DNA from 4 places in the Halodesulfovibrio aestuarii DSM 17919 genome. Region 4 is predicted to be linked to each of the others. Evidence: predicted binding sites of a transcription regulator. Region 4 holds the regulator's gene; each other region holds the start of a gene.
What was found. Region 4 encodes sigma-54, which starts transcription at its own class of promoters, with help from an activator protein. Its sites were predicted from a motif close to CTGGCACGGNNNNTGCTT; they were not measured.
Positions count from the first base shown of each region.

Region 1: the regulator sigma-54 is predicted to act here: its motif matches at 1,651-1,668, upstream of fliR (flagellar biosynthetic protein FliR).
Region 2: the regulator sigma-54 is predicted to act here: its motif matches at 1,759-1,776, upstream of F461_RS0105740 (YbjQ family protein).
Region 3: the regulator sigma-54 is predicted to act here: its motif matches at 1,489-1,506, upstream of flgB (flagellar basal body rod protein FlgB).

Region 1 covers NZ_ARQF01000017.1:167,683-170,828, reverse strand. Annotated here, with positions in the region: gene hflX (GTPase HflX) at 1-721, opposite strand, end outside; gene F461_RS0102910 (IMP cyclohydrolase) at 846-1,445, opposite strand; gene fliR (flagellar biosynthetic protein FliR) at 1,700-2,470, shown strand; gene flhB (flagellar biosynthesis protein FlhB) at 2,489-3,146, shown strand, end outside.
Region 2 covers NZ_ARQF01000019.1:411,262-414,407, forward strand. Annotated here, with positions in the region: gene topA (type I DNA topoisomerase) at 1-1,122, shown strand, start outside; gene F461_RS0105740 (YbjQ family protein) at 1,351-1,692, opposite strand; gene F461_RS0105745 (PAS domain-containing sensor histidine kinase) at 1,987-3,146, shown strand, end outside.
Region 3 covers NZ_ARQF01000017.1:2,762-5,907, reverse strand. Annotated here, with positions in the region: gene fliF (flagellar basal-body MS-ring/collar protein FliF) at 1-167, opposite strand, end outside; gene fliE (flagellar hook-basal body complex protein FliE) at 217-543, opposite strand; gene flgC (flagellar basal body rod protein FlgC) at 568-1,008, opposite strand; gene flgB (flagellar basal body rod protein FlgB) at 1,008-1,418, opposite strand; gene F461_RS0102155 (tetratricopeptide repeat protein) at 1,739-2,293, shown strand; gene F461_RS16830 (putative bifunctional diguanylate cyclase/phosphodiesterase) at 2,535-3,146, shown strand, end outside.
Region 4 covers NZ_ARQF01000021.1:710,832-713,977, reverse strand. Annotated here, with positions in the region: gene lptB (LPS export ABC transporter ATP-binding protein) at 1-447, shown strand, start outside; gene rpoN (RNA polymerase factor sigma-54) at 648-2,075, shown strand; gene hpf (ribosome hibernation-promoting factor, HPF/YfiA family) at 2,127-2,663, shown strand; gene F461_RS0114180 (PTS sugar transporter subunit IIA) at 2,672-3,121, shown strand; gene rapZ (RNase adapter RapZ) at 3,134-3,146, shown strand, end outside.

The sequences.
Region 1 (3,146 bases), on a different contig from region 4:
TGACACTTACCAGAACCGCATGTTCTGAGCCGCTTTGTTTGCGGGCACTATCTGCTGTTCGTGCAAGCTCTTCTTCAAGAGCCTCGGTCTGCGCTTCAAAATCAATATCTACTTTTTCCCACGAGGTAGCTTCGTGCACATTGTACGACGCGCCGTCTTCGGAAGGTACAGGGAGAATATGAGCAGACTGAAAGGAAACAGGAGCGCCCATGCCATCGACAGTAAGCACTGAAACAGAATCCAGACGTAAGAAGAGCATATCCATCAGGTCTTCCTGCGAAAGAAGTGCATCGTTCAAATGAGTATGAACAAGACGCAGACCACGTAAACGATCGCTACTGGATCGAGCGCGAGGAAGTTCCGGAATATAAATGGCGCCGGTGTCACCCACCAGAACCATCTGTGGCTTGCCTTGGCGGTCAATAAGCAATGCTATCTGTCTGCCAACGCTGCGGGAAATAGCCGCAAGTTCGTGCGCCTGATCGGAAGTATATCCCTCTTTCACTGGATAACGGCGGGCAAAAAGCCGCTGGAGAGATTTTAACTGACTCGGTTTGAGTCCTTGTGTGTTGCCGAGAACCTTAGAGGCTATGATGAACTCCTGTTTTTTCTGTTGCCTCCGGCAGCGCTTGTCAGCGGGACGGCTCTGGCGGCCAAAAAAGCTTTCTGGAAAAAGGCTTTTCTTGACTATCCAAAGTGTTTCATCAGCGAAGTCAGCCAATTCATTATGAAGCTGGTCAACCTACACTTACGTTCCGTAACTCACCGTACTTCATCCAAACCTTGTCGGTTTTTCAGGAGGGGGAATTCCCCTCAGCCGCCGGAGGCATTTGAATATATGTTATTTAAATATCTTTGCTAGCAAGATACTCCGTAATCATTCCATCGTACTGAGAAGTACGCGCAAATGTTTTTACCGCCATATCACGACGAAGTGCAAGCCCTACGCGCATATCATTTTCGAGCAGTTCCTTCTGTACAGCTTTATACTCGGAAGGATCCGGAAGAACGAGAATAGAATGAAAATTTTTCGCTGCGGCACGAAGCATACAAGGGCCGCCGATGTCAATTTCTTCCACTGCGCCGCGTAAATCAAGACCGCGTGCTGCTGCGTTCTCAAAGTTGTAGAGGTTTACTACGATCAAATCGAACGCTGCAATTTCATGCTCTTTAAGGGTAGCAAGATGCTCCGGGTTATCCTTGTCTGCAAGGATACCACCATGAATAAACGGGTTAAGGGTTTTTACCCTGCCGCCAAGGATTTCAGGGAATCCGGTAACCTCACTTACAGGTGTAACCTTCAGCCCGGCTTCTTTAAGCATACGTGCTGTACCGCCGGTAGAAACCAACTCCACACCATTTTCGCTTAAGAACGTCGCAAATTCGACCAACCCAGTCTTATCAGTAGCACTCAACAGTGCTCGCTTAATAGGCAAAAGGTCCATTACTTCTCCAAAGTTTGTGAATTCCAGTTTGTTAACAAAAATCCTTTTCGTACATTAAGACAATTTGTTGCAATTAAAAATGCACTTTTTGTCTCAATCTGCGTGGATTGCCAGAATCATTTCCACTTTGCAAGGGCGTCATCTGTCTGACAGGTTGAGACAAGTTGAGATGTCCCATCACGTGAAAACCCTGATTATTCAAAGACTGGCGCAACTCTTGCTATTCTTTATATATGGACATCTTTAATTTTGATATGGCAGAATTTCTAAGTTTTCTGCTCACACTCATGCGACTCAGCCTTGTAGTTTTTCTGCTGCCATTCTTTGAAGGGAAAACCATCCCCCGTCTGGTAAAGGCTTCTGTATGCCTCATGCTTACCCTCGCCATATTCCCGTCATTATCTCTCAAAGCATCATCATTTCCTGCTCATCCTTTTGAAATTGCGATGATAATGGTCAGTGAAATTCTGCTCGGCATTCTACTGGGGCTTGCGGTCAGATTTATCTTTGCAGGCATCAGAACAGGTGGTCAGGTTATCGGTTTCCAGATGGGTTTCTCTATGCTTACCCTTGCTAACCCATCCTCAGGCGAACAGGAAGGAATCACATCTATCCTTCTGTATCAATTGAGTTTTACCGTTTTCATTGTTGCAAACGGTCACCTATATCTCATTAAAGCACTTACGGATTCATTCGATCTTATTCCGCCGGGAGGACTTGTCCTCTCTGCCACAGTAGGTCAGGAGATCCTCAGTTTATCCCTTACAATGTTTGTTTTAGCAATTAAAGTTGCTGCTCCGGTTATGATTTCTCTTATGCTTGTAGAATTAACTCTCGGCCTTATGGGGCGTGCAGCACCGCAAATGAACCTTCTCATGCTCGGTTTTCCAGTCAAAATCGCCGTGGGTCTTGTTTTCATCGGAATGCTCTTCACACTGATGGGACAACGTATGGAACAACTTATCATGAGCCTCGCCCCGATGTTCTCCAACCTGATGAAAGCCGGCTCTCCGCTGTTGCAATAATAAACAGGACACACAGACATGCCACAAAGCGATCCGAGTAAGACTGAAAAGGCGACGCCCAAGAAGCGGGACAAGACCCGCGAAGACGGTGACGTCGCCAAATCGCAAGAAGTTCCTAAAGCCGCAACCACCCTTGCGGGGATTATTATTGTCTATGCGTGGATTGGCGTCATTAACGAACGTATTCAAAGCATTATGCGCTCATGCTATACATTTGACGCCACGCTCGACATGACAACCAAGTCTGCCATCAACTTTATTAATGATGTGGCTTACGACCTTGCAGTCATGCTCATCCCTGTTTTTTTCTTTCTGTTTCTCTTTGCCGGACTATCCATGCGTGTTCAGGTTGGGCATCTGTGGACAGTGAAGGTATTCAAACCGAAATGGAACAAATTCAACCCGATAAAAGGGATGAAAAACATGTTCTTGTCCATGCAGACGCTTGTCCGACTTATTAAAAGCATCGCGTTTGCAGCCGTTATCGGTATTGCCCCGTACCTCGTCATTACGGATGAAATGGACAACTTTATCCTTCTCTACAACTCAACACCGGAAGGCATAGCAGAATATATGCTTCGCCTCATATTTAAGGTGTCTCTGTACGCTATGCTTGCCATGCTCGCCATTGCTCTTGCGGACTACTTCTACTCCCGCTGGGACTACGAAGAGAACA
Region 2 (3,146 bases), on a different contig from region 4:
TTCCATGACACCACTGTCACTATTGCCGCTACACCAAATGCAACGACCATTAAGAATGCAGACGAATTAGCCAGCACATGGCGCGTAAAGGGCGAGCGTATGCTCTTCCCCGGCTTCCTTGCTGTTTCTCCGCAGAAGACAAAAGAAGACTCCGTTGAACTCCCTAAGCTTGAAGCAGGACAGGACATCCGTCTTCTTACGCTTGATAAAGAACAGAAATTTACACAGCCACCAGCACGATTCTCAGAAGCTTCTCTAGTACGTGAAATGGAAGAACTCGGTATCGGGCGTCCATCCACCTATGCAGCCATTATTTCAACCTTGATTGATCGTGGCTATGCCCTGTTGGAAGAAAAGAATTTTGTGCCGACCGACCTTGGCCGCATCGTTTGCCAGCAGCTTGTAAAACACTTCTCCACCCTTATGGACGTGCGTTTTACGGCGCAGATGGAAACACTGCTCGATAACGTAGCAGAAGGTAAGCTGAACTGGACACAACTCATGACTGACTTCATGAACGACTTCAACCCGACGCTTGAAAAAGCTACTGAAGAAATGGAGTCAGTAAAACAGGGACTTGAAACTGACCTTACCTGTTCAGAATGCGGCAAGCCGATGATGATCAAGTTTGGTAAGGCTGGAACCTTCCTTGCTTGTTCCGGCTATCCGGACTGTAAAAACACCTCCAACTTTACCCGAGATGAAAACGGTAAGGTTGTGCTTGTGGAACGCCCAAAAGAAGAATTACAGAAAATGGGTGTATGTCCGGATTGCGGTAAAGACCTTGTTCTTAAACGTACCCGTACCGGCGGCCGTTTTATCGCATGTACCGGTTATCCTGAATGCAAGCACGCAAAGCCGTTCTCTACGGGCGTAAAATGCCCGCGTTGTAACGAAGGCGAAATTGTTGAAAAGTCTTCCCGTTCCGGGAAAATATTCTATTCCTGCAGCAGATATCCCCAGTGTGACTATGCCCTGTGGAACTACCCTGTGGAAGAAGAATGTCCGCAATGCGATTCAAAACTGCTCACTATTAAAACAACCAAGGCACGCGGCAAGCATATTGCCTGTCCGGAAAAGACTTGCCGTTACACCCGTAGCCTCGAAGAAGATTCCGAATAAATTACTAAAAACAAAAAGCCCGAATCACAATGTGATTCGGGCTTTTTGTTTTTCTTTAGAGGCAACTGTTACTATTGCCTTTACAGAAAACGATATTACCTTACGGTTTGCTGTGCCGAAACCTAAATTAGGTCTTTCGGGGGGAAGGGGGGGGGGAAAGACACAACAAACCGTAAGGGTAAAACAACGCTGTCAAACGTGAAGCAACCAGTTGGACATGCGTATGTCTTATACTCGCTTTGTACGCTCGAACTGCACGGCAGTGCCGTAGCAGGAGAAATATTTACTGCCATCCGGATGAAACGCAATGTTTTCCTGATACCCGATAATGGCCTGTGCGCCTTTATTAACGGCACGGGCTGTCATGCCAAAAAATGCATCGTCAGAATCATATCCGCGGCACGCAACTAACCCGAGAACTTTTCCAATAGCACGTCCTTCCAGCACCTCAGTCGTTACTACAGGGAAACGGCCAGCAAGAAATAATTCCTTTACACGTTCCATATTCTCGGTACGAGCCTGTTCAGCCTGTGTTGGCTTTTTATCATTTCCACCAAGCAAAAATAACATTGCAGTCCTCCTGAATTGGCACTCTATCTATTCGGAACGCCACGTAATTGTCTTTGTGAAGTCATATAGCAAGGAGCTTGCCACTTTTGCAAGCAACTGATTTAACATATTATTTTTTAAAATTGTCAAAAATTCGCCACGTTGTAAGAGATGACAATTGAGCGAATAAACGGTACATGATGCATGAGGTAAGCGTTCAAAATACGCTAATACAGCCTCAAATTTATAATGCTGAAGAACATGCTGACAAAGCAGTACCTGCAAGTGTGTCAGCTAAGTAAGGGATTCATTTTTATGAGGGCACGGTTTTTACACTTCATATTTTTAGCGCTTCTGACTGTAATACTGACGGTTTCAAGCGTTTTCGCCAATCCTGCGTCTTCAACCAAACAACGTAAGAACATCCTGTATCTTAATTCCTACCATAATGGATACGCATGGTCAGACAATCTACTCGAAGGCTTTAAAGAGCGGATTCAAGACAGCCCGTATTCTATTATGTTGCAGGTAGAATATCTCGACTCAAAAAAGTTTCCCTACAATGACGCAGTGAAGCACATCATAGATTTGTTCAGACGCAAATTTGCTCACACAACATTTGACCTTATTACAGTTTCAGACAACGACGCATTTAACTTTATTATTGAATACGGGGAGGAGCTCTTTCCCGGAGTTCCTGTTGTTTTTGTCGGCGTCAACGATTTCAAACCGTCTTTGATTAAAGGCAAAGAAATTACTGGCGTCATGGAAACATTTGACGTTGCTTCAAATATCCGTCTCGCACTCGAAATGCATCCTAACCTCAAACAAATGATCATTATCGGCGACGAGTCTGTTACCGGTAAAGCCATCCGTAAACAGGTTATCGAGGGCCTGCCTACTATTGATAAGGGATTGAAACTACAATTCTGGACAGATCTGCCCCATAGAGAAATTATCCGACGCGTTAAACAGGTATCACCTGATACTTTTTTCTATTTTATTCCAATGTATCGGGAAATTGACGGGCAATTTTATTCCGCGCAGGAGTTGTTGCAAAAAGTACATGACAACACCACAGCCCCTCTCTACTCCAACTGGAGATTCCTGCTTGGCTCCGGCATCCTCGGCGGAAAACTCATTTCCGGCATTACAGACGGAAAAATGGCAGCCGAACTTGGTTTGCAAATTCTTGACGGTACTCCTGCCAGCGATATCGCCGTCATCTCAGAAAGCGCTTCCCCATGGGCATTTGACTACAATGAACTTAAGCGCCTTCACTTGAGCGAACGTGAACTCCCGGCACCGGCTGACATGATCAACGCTCCAAGCAGGTTCTACGAATTAAACAAGCAGGTCTTCTGGACAATTATCGTCAGTCTTATCCTGCTTACCATCACTCTCGTACTGCTGGTGATGAATATTCTTGAAAAAAAATCCGTAGAACAAAAGATCAAAGACCAATTATCCTTTTT
Region 3 (3,146 bases), on a different contig from region 4:
TTAGAATACAACAACTGCATGTCCGGCTTATTCAGCCAGAACAACAACGCGAAAAACACGCCGAGTACAGTAAGTGCAAGACCGCCGATAAATACTCTTTGTGAAAGAGTAATACTCGTCCAGAAATTTTTTGTGCGATCGACAGCATCGTTTAACATGGGGGACATTATTTACTCCGAAAAATACAGTTAATAAATGGCGATAAAACAGTATGGACTAGAACTGCATTTTGCTGATTTCGTTGTAAGCATTAAGAACCTTATTACGTACGGCAGACGTAAGATCCATAGCTACACTTGCTTTTTGCAACGTAATCATAAGTTCGTGCACGTTTTGCTGTTCACCTGAGGCAAAAGATTCAACCATAACAGCCTTTTCCTGCTGCATGTCGTTTACTTTCTTCACAGATGCTTCAACAGTATCCAAAAAGGACGTTGTTGATTTCTCTTCAGATGCAGTGGACTGCTGCACCTTTTTGTTTCCGGACGCGAAGCTGTTTAAAGCCTCCGAATACGCCTTCATACCTACACTCTGAATAGCCATAATCTACTCCCTAACATTGCCCGCCTAACCGCGGCCAAGCTCCAATGCTTTATTGTACATAGTTTTTACAGCATCCATTGAGGAAATGTTTGCCTCGTAACTGCGTTGTACAGTCATGAGGTTTGCCATTTCTTCAACAACGTTAATATCCGGATAAAAAACATATCCTTCTTCGTTTGCATCTGGATGCCCAGGCTCGTAAACCTGTTTCAGCGGACGTTTATCCTGCGCTACTTCTTTTACGCGGACGCCGCGCAAGTCTCTGTCCATCGCAGTCTGCATCTGTTTGCTAAAGGGATGATCGACTTCAGTAGCTTGCAAAACAACGGTCTTACGACGATAAGGCCCGCCTTCCGGAGTACGGGTTGTTTTGGCGTTTGCGAGGTTCATTGAAATAATGTTCATGCTTGTACGCTCAGTACTGAGCGCAGAAGCTCCGATATCGAGTGCTGTCATGAAATCCATTATTTAGCTCCACTTGCGATGATGCTTTTCATACCTTCAAAATTACTTTTAACCACTGTTGCCAGTGTATTGTAACGCATAGTATTTTTAGCCATCACAGCCATTTCTTTATCCATATCAACACGATCTTCACCGTGAACAACACGCAACGGCATTTTCTTTTCCCATTCCGGTCCGAAATTATTCGGATCAAAAGAAGCAGGAACATGTTTACCGGAGGTACGTGTCATCTTACCTCGACCATCAATGTTCAGCGCTTTTTGCAAATCTTCCTCAAACTTAACCCTACGAGCGAGATACCCCGGGGTTTTGAGGTTTGCCATGTTGCTCATGACAACATTCTGACGCTGCAACTGCATGTCCATAACCTTTGCACTAAGCAACATATGGGTTTCAAATAAACCTTTCATGCAGGTATCCTCCTTTTTGTTAGCCTTCCGGCCGACTCCTGTACGAAGGGAGCCAACGGCACTGAATATAAAGCAAAAGGCGTTCCACAGTTGCAACATATTATTTTTATTATATGTTTTATAGAGATGTCATTTTTATTCATAGAAAAAAAAGAGAAGGTGACGGAGATTTGTCACTCTGAACGAAAGAATCAAGATGACGATTCTTGGCATGATAGTTGCTTGACATTCAGCAGAAGCATAAAAGCAGAACTATTTTTCCTACACGCCTAATCGTATGAATTTGTGGGGATGTAGCTAAACTCAATAAGGATACCCGTATGAGCGACTACCAGACATTAAAAGTACTTGGCGAATACCATCTCGCGTTAGGCGATACCCAGAAAGCAATTGAATGTTTTGAGGGTGCAATCGAGCTTAACAACGAATCTTCTGAGCCGTTTCTCGGCCTTGCAGCAGTGAGTATCTTTGAAGGAGATTACGACTCCGCGTTAAAACTATACATGAAAGCTGCAACCATGGAAAAAAGTTCCCGTGCCCATGCCGGTATCGGTCTTGTTCTGGCGGAGCAAGGTAAGCACGATGAAAGCTTTACCCATTTCCTCAAAGCACTTTCCATTGATCCAGTGGATAAAGTTGCTCTTAACTGCCTGCTTCAACAGGGGTACAGCACCGAGCGCGTAGAAGAAATTCTTCCTGCTTTTGCACGCGCATTAGAAGAAGACGAAAACGATACAGCCGTGCGCTTCTCCTATGCAACTTGCCTCTTCTCTACAAACCGCAAAGAAGAGTCCATTGCAGAATTCAATAAAATTTTACGCCTTGACCCAGACCACAAGGCCACCAAAGAAGTATTAACGCACATAGCTGCTTAATATCCCTCCCACAAAGTTGTAAGGCACCCTGTACTGAAATAATATTCAGTACAGGGTGCCTTATTTTTTAATCAGTTTTCTAATTATACTTTTTTATGTAACTAGTTTAAAGAATACTTCGCGCCATACTTGTACTTTTATCATCTGTCTAATAGCGTCATTTAAGAAAACAAGTGTATGTTTTCTTAAGCTTTTCGACGGGATTCGTCCTGCGCAATCTAAATACAACAGGGAGTTAGATATGGCAGGAGCTACGGTTCCAACAAACACAGCAGTAAAGGACGGGCAGCACAGCCGCCCAATTTTCTCTGCTAACGCCTCCGCCCGCGACATGGTACTCCACTCACCACTATGGGAATTTTGGTATTCCGCTGATGGAACACTTGAAGTCGTTTCCAACGTCTGTGAACTTTGCTGTGGATATGAAGCAAAGCACTTTTACCGTAACTCACGATTCATGGAAGCCATTCTCATTGAAGAGCACCTTCCGCTGTGGCACGGCCTGTGGCGTAAGCTGAATGAAGGGGAGGTTTATGCATCTGCAGAATTTCAAATCCGCTTGCCGGATAGCAAAAAACGCTGGATGAAATTTGAAGCAAGCCGTGCAATGGACTGCCATGGTTGCTATTGCGGGATACGGGCTTTTTGTCATGACATTACATCTCACCGAAATGTTGTACAGCAGCTTACCCATTTCACATGGCACGACAGTCTCACTAAACTCCCCAATAGATCAAAATGTATTGAAAAAATTAAAAACGTCATCCACTGTGCACAGAAAGCAGGTCGTTGGAACTTTTCAGTAGTCTTCATTGACATTGACCGTTTCAAAAATATCAACGATTCGCTCGGA
Region 4 (3,146 bases):
TTAACTGTCTTGCAAAACTTACAGATTATTCTGGAACAAACAGAACTCTCCCGTAATGACCAGAAAAAACGGGCTGAAGAGTTAATGGAAGAATTTGGTATCGCACACATTCGAGACACTCACGCTATGCACATTTCTGGTGGTGAACGTCGCCGTCTCGAGATAGCCCGCGCATTAATCCGGGATCCAAAATTTATCCTTCTTGATGAGCCATTTGCAGGCATCGATCCACTTGCTGTAGACGACATTCAGGACATCATCCGTAAATTGCGTGATAAAGGAATGGGAGTGCTCATTTCCGACCATAATGTTAGAGAAACATTAAAAATTTGTGACAGAGCAAATCTTGTTTATGAAGGGCAGATCATTCTTTCCGGCACACCGCAAGAAATTGTAGACAACCCTAAGGCGCGCAGTGTCTACCTTGGAGAAGATTTTAGCCTCTAGCACATCGATAAAAAAATATAATCTGCAAATGTGTAATAAAAAAAAGCCCGTTCTACGGGCTTTTTTCTTGGTTGCATATAACTTTTCTATGTGGCAAAAAAGAGTTCAGTTATCGAATTTGGAATGTTTTTTGATAGGCAGTATTCACACATTATATTTCAGCTTTTTAGCTAGTCGAACCACATAGGACATTCTTATATATGGCTCTTGAACTTCGCCAACAATTAAAGCTTACCCAGCAGCTTGTAATGACACCACAATTGCAGCAGGCAATCAAACTGCTGCAACTTTCTCGCGTGGAACTTGCTGAAACAGTTCAACAAGAACTGCTGGAGAACCCTTTCTTGGAAGAGTCTTTGGAAGAAAGTGCTAATCCAGACAAACCGTCTACCGCAGATCAACGAAAAGATGACCAGGAAGCTTATGATAAAGAGCTTTCCAACAACGCTGACTGGGAAGACTATCTGGGTGACTTTTCAAGCACCACCAAACAGGTTTCAATGCGGGAATCTGAAGCACTAGAAGAAATGAGCTCTTTCGAGGCTCGTCTTGCTCCGGCTCCAACTCTCGATGGACACCTAAACTGGCAACTCATGCTTTCTCCACTTACCGAAGAACAAATTCGTGTCGGAGAAATTATTATTGGCAGCATCAGTTCTAATGGATATTTGCACGTATCTTCAGAAGAACTTGCCGAAGTTGCTCAAAGCGACATAGAAACTGTCGAACAGGTGATTACCCTTATTCAACAATTTGATCCTATAGGGGTTGCAGCACGCACGCCACAGGAATGCCTGCTTGTTCAAATTAAAGCCCTTAACTATGACCGGGATCCAATTCTTGTAGATATTGTTACTAATCATCTTGAGGACCTGGAAAAGCGTCGCTACAAACCACTTGCCCGCAAATATAAAATTTCTCTTGAAGATCTCAGAGAGTACCTTGATGTCATTCAAAGCCTTGACCCAATGCCGGGGGCACGGTTTAGCGGTGGGGAAGCACACTATGTTTCTCCAGACGTTTACATCTATGAATACGAAGGGGACTTCATCATCGTCCTTAATGAAGACGGTTTGCCACAATTACAGCTAAGCGAATTAACAGAACAACTCCCGAAAACATCTAATGCCAAAGAAAAAGACTATTATCAGGAGAAGATGCGATCTGCATCCTGGCTCATTAAAAGTCTGTACCAACGACAACGAACTTTGTATAAAGTAGTTGAGAGTATTGTTAAATATCAAAAAGAATTCTTTATTAACGGTGTCACATCGTTAAAGCCACTTATTTTGAAAGATATTGCTGATGATATCGACATGCACGAATCAACGGTAAGCCGTATCACCACAAATAAGTATATTTCGACCCCGCATGGCATTTTTGAATTAAAATTTTTCTTCAACAGTGCGATTGGCCTTGATGATGGTAGTATGGTCGGGTCTGAGAGCGTAAAGGCTCTCATTAAAAAACTTATTAGTGAAGAAAATACAAAGAAACCGTTAAGTGATGAGAAAATCGGAGAGATTTTAAAGGAAAAACTTCAGGTTAACATTGCACGAAGGACTGTGGCTAAATACCGTACCGCAATGAATATCCCTTCATCATCCAAGAGAAAGGTGGTATTCTAGAAGCGAAACCAACTCCCACAGGGTTTCAAAAGTATCCAATTAGGAGGCACCATGAACATCGCTTTCACATTCAAGAATTTTGAGCCTTCCAATCACCTAAAAGCATATGCCAAACGACGCTTTAACAAGCTTGGCAGATTCTTGCCGAACCCTGAACACTTGGAAATGCAAGTCTCACTTTCTGTTGACAATTTCCGCCACAAAGCAGAAATTTCACTTGTATCGGACAACTTAACTCTATCCGCTACAGAAGAATCTGAAGACATGTATGCAACCGTTGATCTTGTTCGTGATAAACTCAAAGCACAGATCATACGTCGTACGGAAAAACTACAAACGAAACGCAAGGGTGCAGAAAAGTTTGTACTCGAAGGTACTTTGCCTCCGGAAGAAGTAGTAGATTCTGAACGAACCATTATTGGTATGGACAACTTTGTACCAAAACCTATGGATCTTGACGAAGCCGCTATGCAGCTTGATGCACTGGATTATGATTTTCTTGTTTTTCTTAATGCTGAAACCGAACGGGTTAATGTGATCTACCGCCGTAAAGATGAAAACTTCGGTTTGATCGATCCCGTTTACTAGGAAATGTAATGAAGCTGGGTGAATACCTAGAAAAAGAACTTGTACTGCCGGAGCTTACCGCCAGCACCAAGCAAGAGGCGCTGGCGGAGCTCTTGGCTCCTGTTGTTGAGAAAAATCCATCTCTTGATGCTGAAGAAATTTTTAACGTGCTTATGGAACGAGAAAGTCTCGGAACCACAGGCATTGGTAATGGCATTGCCATTCCTCATGGAAAACTCCCCTCACTCGATAAAATAGTCGTAGTTGCAGGGCGAAGCTTAGACGGTCTGGACTTTGATGCTCTCGATCAAAAACCATGTAAAATTTTCTTTATGGTACTTGCACCCGAAAACGTTGCAGGAACACATTTACGCATCCTAGCTCAAATTTCACGACTCCTGAAAGACGAGGATTTCAAAAAACTCTTTATGGAATCTGACACTCAGGACGCTTTATGGAACCTTTTAGCTGCTGCGTAAAATGAGTATCCAATGATTTCTGCAT